DNA from 3 places in the Brevibacillus sp. HB1.4B genome. Region 2 is predicted to be linked to each of the others. Evidence: predicted binding sites of a transcription regulator. Region 2 holds the regulator's gene; each other region holds the start of a gene.
What was found. The regulator LexA, encoded in region 2, represses DNA repair genes until DNA is damaged. The targets are predictions, from matches to a motif close to CGAACATATGTTCG.

Region 1 (2,205 bases), 190 kb from region 2:
AACTGATTCTTGCAAGAGATTTTTCCCAATGCCATAACCCCAAAACTCTTGTAAGACGCATACACCAAACTCTACTTTGTGTGCAAATCTGTTTAAGTAAACACCTGCACATCTGGAAAACCCGACAATCCGATCCTGTACAACCGCAACTAAAAACAAGTTTCTTGGACTTTCTGCATCCCTATTGATGATGTATTCGAATCCTTGCACATCGATGAAAGCCTCTCCTCTTTCTCTGTCCAAATTTTCAGTCTCTCCATCGATTTGCAGTCGCAATTCCGACAACTGTTCTGCATCTGTTTCTATTGCAGAGCGAATCGTGTAGGATAACCCGTTCACAGAAAGTAGTTGTTCGCTGATTATCATCATTTATCTCCTTTGGTAAAATTTCGGTCTTTTATTCTATCATAGGTAGCAATCTTTGTGAATCTTCTCTCTTCATACTAGAAAGAGGAAATTACATTGTTTACATAACATTTATTATGTTCATTTATACGCCTGACTGTGGATATGCTACAATAAGGGAAAGGAGCGTGCTCGCATGAATTTTTCCAAATCATTTTATTATACGGTCGACCATTCCAAGGTAGAGGAATATAAAAAGATGCTTGATCTAATGAAAGTCCCCTACATCGTGGAAGCACCGATCGTCTTGCTAAATCAAGGAGCGAATGAATACTCCTTCGTTTTTCCTAACATGTCAGGTCGTCTTTATGGAATGGTGAGCAAGTTATTTCAAGCCGATGGGAAGCCATATCCGAAGAATGAAACATAGGCAAAAAAAAGGACCCCATGATTGGGTCAAATAGGAAGTGGAGAGAATGCATGCTATGTAACATATTCTAACACGAAAAGAACGAATGTCAACCAAACTTTCGAATTTTCTGTGTTTTTGCGTTAGGTTTTATTACATATAGACTTGGGTTTTTGTGCAAAAAAGAAAGAAACCCTGCATGAGTTGAATTTCATGTAAGGTTTCTAAACGCACAGCTATGCATGGACATTGATAATTTTCTCCATCTCGATCCATTGACTAATCGTTTGGTTTGCTAATTGAACACGCCTGGCCTTCGGGTCTACCCATTTGACCACACCCCACATGCTGCACGTATTCCCCCGCTCCCCCTCAAAGGACACACACCAGCTCACATTCAATGGATAATTTTCTCTTCCCGAATCTCGTAGCATGTACATAAATGCCTCTCTTTCTTTGTCCGTTACTTCAAGATCGCCGTTAGCCACGCGTTTCCACCCGCCTCATCCTGTGTGAGAAATTGTATTTCCATTATAGTGATTACGAACACAAGTTCGCAACCTTTTTTTCAATTCCTCATGAACGGGGAGAGAAAACGGTAGGTACTTGCCTTATGAGAGGTTCCTCTCGAAAAGTCTCCCCATTTGTTCTGCCGAGTCTTGAGGACCATAAGAAAAAAGCCGTTTTCCAAAAATTAATTGGAAAACGGCTCTTACTTTTAACTGGATAATTCCTGTGTTTGATGCTGCGGTCTTTTCTCGACCAGCTCCAAAAACTTTCCGAAGGTAGAAGCGAGTATTTGCTGAAAAAGCATACCGAGAACAACGGGAAGTGCAACAGGCGCAGGAAAGTACGTGATCGCCATAACTGCCCCAGCACTAATGTTTCGCATTCCACTGTTGAAGGTTAACGTGACGATCACATCACGCTCCCATCCGAACAGCCTTGCGATCCCCCACCCCATCAAATAACCCAAAATAGCTACAAACAACACAAGGACCGCCATCCCCACCAGTTTTGCGTCCATCATATGAAAGTAAGACGAGACCATCGAGCTGTTGATCGCGACGACAACACCCATTCCCATCTTAGAAAATGGCGCTAATTTTGGTGCCAGCGTTTTTTTGACGTTCCCTTTTGATAAATGGTTGAGCAGCATACCGACAAGCGATGGCAACACGATCATATAAAATAAACCCTTCATCAATTCAGCCAAATCCATCTCAACTGTTGCCCCTAAAAACAAGGACATTCCCAACGGAACAATCAATGGGGAGAGCATCGTATCCAACAAAATAATGGATAGCGTTAGTGCGATGTTCCCGAAATAAATCGATGACCACAAAAAGCTCGTAATCCCCGTTGGAATTAAAGCAGCCAATAAAAAGCCCGTGATGACATGGATATCATCTGGATAAAACAACCGTGCCATTGACCAAGCAATTAGCGGC
Region 2 (2,205 bases):
CGTTTTGCATTTCGACAGCTACCGGTTGAGCAAACAATTCAAACCAAAAGTCAGCTGTGAAAAACGAGATAACGCACGTGGGCGTACTATTCACATCTGAGTGTGTCACTTCAAATCCGGGCAAACAGCCAAATGCTGTACGAACAGCCTGCTCAAACTGCTCCAGATCATGACTCTCGCAAATAATATCCAGATCGCTTTGCACAACATCAATGTCCAATGGGATGGTTCCGGCAAGCACTGGATGGTAATCGGATAGTACTTCCATGATGTGCGTCTGTTGAATCGCTTCCCACGCTGCTTTTTGGCGAATCGTCCCTCTGCCCAAGTAGGAGAGATCATGCCAATTTCTCATGAGACTACCTCCATGTCTGCTTTCTTTTAAAATAGTTTAGACAAAAGTGAATAAGTACGCAACGAAATCGATAATCACTCGTATACCTAAATGAAGGGAGTGTAGTAGATGGAAATATTTTTGTGGGTAGTGGTTGTGTTATTGTTCTTGCTAAGCATCGCAGGAATTTTCTTACCCGTTTTACCTGATACGATATTACTGTGGGCGGGCTTTTTGCTCTATCACTTTTTCATTGCAGATCCGGGAGCGGGATTGCCGGCATCCTTTTGGTGGGGAATGGTCGTTCTAAGCATTCTGCTTTACGGTGCTGACTTGCTGACGAATATGTACTTCGTGAAAAGGTATGGAGGGTCCAAATGGTCGTCCGTTGCTGCTGCGGTCGGTATTATCCTCGGGATTTTCGTTTTCCCACCGTTTGGTATGCTGATCTTACCGTTCGTATTCGTCGTTCTCGTAGAGTTGATGGTGCAGAAGCAGTCGATGGAGCGAGCAGTGAAAGCGGGAGTAGGCTCACTGATCGGATTTTTGGGTAGTGCAGTCGTAAAAGTCATCTTGCAAGTTACGATGATCATCTGGTTTTTTATCGCCAGATAATAGACAGAAAACAAAAAGGACAGCCTCGGCTGTCCTTTTTTACGTGGGAACTAGTGAATGAGTCGATAAACACCGATGACTTTACCGAGAATAGTGACATGCTCCAGGATGATCGGTTCCATCGTGGCATTTTCCGGTTGGAGACGGAAGTGATTCTTTTCTTTGAAAAATCTTTTAACGGTCGCTTCGTCTTCTTCTGTCATGGCTACGACGATGTCACCATTGTTGGCTACGTGCTGTTGGCGAACAATGACGTAGTCTCCGTCGAGAATTCCGGCATCAATCATACTGTTCCCGGAGACGCGCAGCATATAGACCTTGTCAGAAGTCACGATATTGTCTGGAAGCGGGAAGTACTCTTCTACATCCTCAATGGCAGTAATCGGTTGTCCAGCGGTTACTTTTCCGATTACTGGCACACGGACGACAGAGTCTTCGAAATTGTCTTGAAAACGATCTTCATCTGATAGCAATTCGATGGCACGAGGTTTGGTAGGATCTCGACGAATGAGGCCTTTTTTCTCTAAGCGTGCCAAATGCCCATGTACTGTTGAGCTGGAAGCTAGTCCAACAGCCTCCCCAATTTCACGTACAGATGGCGGATATCCTTTATCACGAACTTCCTTTCGTATGAACTCGATGATGGCTTGTTGTCTACTCGATAATTTTGACATAGAAAGACACCCCTGATTTCTCGAACATATTTTCCTATATTATACCATGGGAGCTTGCGTTCGACAAACATAAGTTCGATTATTTGTTGACATGAACATATGTTCTCATTTATTATGAGGCTACAAGTGATCAGAACGTATGTTTGTGAGGAGGCCATTATTATGAATTCATTGACAGTACGTAATCGTTTCGAGAAAAAAGAAGAACGTCGTGTTCGTTTTGGTATCACGAGAGGACAAGCTCTCTTGTTTCTTATTACATTTACTCTCTTTTTTTACCTGTTAACCGAACTAGTGTTTGCTTCTTCGCCAATGGAGGAGCCACAAGGCATAGAAGTAACCGTACAATCTGGAGATAGCCTATGGTCGTTAGCTGTTCAATACAATACAGATCAGATGGATGTTCGGGACTATATAATAGAAATTAAGGATGCGAACGGTTTAGAGAGCAACAGGATTTACCCAGGTCAGACTCTCATCCTTCCTGATACTCCGTAAGTGTTCGGCTGTCTTGCGGGATCACTCGAATGTGGTATAATGAAGCGGCACTACTACAGAGTGGGAGGAACCAGCAGTGGTATC
Region 3 (2,205 bases), on a different contig from region 2:
CGCCTTCTTGCAAATTCGTCAAAATCGCCGCCAAATCACCCGGACGCTCAATAGCCGGACCTGACGTCGTGCGGATGTTCACACCCAGCTCATTTGCGATAATTTGCGACAAGGTCGTCTTCCCTAGACCAGGCGGACCGTACAGCAGTACGTGATCCAATGACTCTTTTCGCATTTTCGCTGCTTCAATAAAAATTTTCAGGTTTTCCTTTACGTGTTGTTGACCGATGTATTCGTTTAAATAGCGAGGACGGAGGCTCAGCTCCGCCGCATCTTCTTCCCAATTCATATGCGTCGTGATGATCCGAGAATCCAAAATCCTACCCCCTCATGAGCAACGCAAGCCCTTGTTTGATGAGCTTTTCTACACCATCGCCCTCTTTTGATTTCTCAGACAGCGTGTTTCTGATTTTTTGCAGTTCACCATCAGAGTAACCCAGTGCGGTCAATGCATCGAGCGCTTCGTTCAGTGCAGATACAGCTTGCTCGCCTGCTGTCAAATCACCCGCTGCAACAGTCAAAATCGCAGATGGTGTGTATCCTACCAATTTATCCTTCAAATCAAGGATAATGCGCTGGGCAGTCTTTTTCCCAATCCCCGGAAATTTCGTCAAATAGGTAACATTCTCCTGTTGAACCGCCATCACCAACTGCTCAGGCGTCGCTGCAGCCAGAATGGCCAATCCGCCCTTTGGCCCGATTCCGCTAACATCAAGCAGTTTACGGAACAAATCGCGTTCGTCACGGGTAGCGAAGCCGTACAGCAGAATGGCATCCTCCCGCACATGGTGGTGGGTAAACAATTTGGTTTTGTTGCCTTCATACCGAACGAATTGGTACGGGTTTGGGCAAAACAGTCGATAACCAATTCCGCCCGTTTCGATAACTATGTATTCCGAATCGAGATAACTAAGTGTACCTTCTACAAAATCAATCATTTCTTGACCCCTTCCGAAATGGAAATGAACGCGCGAAACTGTGCGTGCGTAATAGCAATACCCAATGCGTCCGCCACGTCGTCAGGCTTTGGTACTTCTTTTAACCGCAATAGGAGCTTCGTCATTTCCTGAATTTGTTTCTTCTCTGCTCCCCCGTAGCCAGTCACGGCTTGCTTGACCTGCATCGGGGTATATTCATAGACCGGCACACCAGCCAGCTCTGCCGCAAGCAAAATAACCCCTCGCGCTTGACCAACTGTAAAAGCCGTCGTCACATTTTTATTAAAGAAAAGTTTTTCGACCGACATTTCATCGGGACGATATGTTTCCAGAAGGCTCTGCATTGCCTCAAAAATCTGTTTCAATCTAAGCGGTACTGACAATCCTGCTTCTGTCTGGATGCTTCCATATTGGACGGGACGCAATTGGCTGCCCTCTTTATCCACAACCCCGAAGCCAACAATCGCAATACCAGGGTCAATTCCTAAAATGCGCATAGTCCACTCTCCGTGAGCAAAGATTCTACTCTCTACTGTAACACAAAGCATCCAGAAAGCGAACGTGTATTTCCATTTTATATCCGAGTTCAAAAAGTCGACTTTTTGAACAATCTTATAAAAAACCCGCTCCTTATAAAAGGAACGGGTTATACGGTGTCTGTTAGTGTTTGTTCATTCCGAGTGAATCCGACACATCATGCTGCAAGTGGGCATATTCGTCCACGCCACTTTGCATGTGCTCTTTGATCTTGTTGATCTGTTGGTAATTGAGCTTGTTGTGCCCCTGGTTCAACTGAACGTACAAACGCTGATGGAACTGGTCTTTGTAGCTACCTCTAGGCATGGTAGACATGGTCTAAAGACTCCTCCTTCGATCACCGTATGAAATCAGTATGGCGTAAGCGCAAGGGCGTTATGATACCAAGATTTACGCAACATGAGTCAGACATTTAATTGAAACGATAAGCAGTGGAGGTGTTGGTTGTTGCGAAGCAAAGTCCTTATTTTTTGTATATGCCTTTTCGTAATCGCACTGTCAATGCCACACTCTGCATTTGCCAAGGTCAAGAATGACATCACGGTCACCGTTTCAGTCTCACCTGAGTCCTCTTTCCAAACGACCATGTCCTTCCGTGATCAAAAGCAATTTACGAAGCGGCTATTAGGCTCTACTACCGAAGTCGCCTCCTACAACCCCCACTGGATACGAGCTACACTGACCGTAAAAAAACGAACGTATGTATATGATCACGATGGACAGCTTTATG

Region 1: a site for LexA is predicted at 1,298-1,311, ahead of HP398_RS21085 (YolD-like family protein). Genes of this name have one in related genera too.
Region 3: a site for LexA is predicted at 1,495-1,508, ahead of ruvC (crossover junction endodeoxyribonuclease RuvC). Genes of this name have one in related genera too.

Annotation. Positions count from the first base shown of each region.
Region 1 is NZ_JABSUT010000009.1:74,573-76,777, forward strand. It holds gene HP398_RS21075 (GNAT family N-acetyltransferase) at 1-366, opposite strand, end outside; gene HP398_RS21080 (hypothetical protein) at 542-775, shown strand; gene HP398_RS21085 (YolD-like family protein) at 991-1,242, opposite strand; gene HP398_RS21090 (bile acid:sodium symporter family protein) at 1,473-2,205, opposite strand, start outside.
Region 2 is NZ_JABSUT010000009.1:268,826-271,030, reverse strand. It holds gene HP398_RS21885 (DUF4269 domain-containing protein) at 1-355, opposite strand, end outside; gene HP398_RS21880 (DUF456 domain-containing protein) at 464-949, shown strand; gene lexA (transcriptional repressor LexA) at 1,000-1,623, opposite strand; gene yneA (cell division suppressor protein YneA) at 1,786-2,121, shown strand; gene HP398_RS21865 (DUF896 domain-containing protein) at 2,198-2,205, shown strand, end outside.
Region 3 is NZ_JABSUT010000003.1:359,208-361,412, reverse strand. It holds gene ruvB (Holliday junction branch migration DNA helicase RuvB) at 1-316, opposite strand, end outside; gene ruvA (Holliday junction branch migration protein RuvA) at 321-938, opposite strand; gene ruvC (crossover junction endodeoxyribonuclease RuvC) at 935-1,435, opposite strand; gene HP398_RS09595 (hypothetical protein) at 1,599-1,790, opposite strand; gene HP398_RS09590 (hypothetical protein) at 1,920-2,205, shown strand, end outside.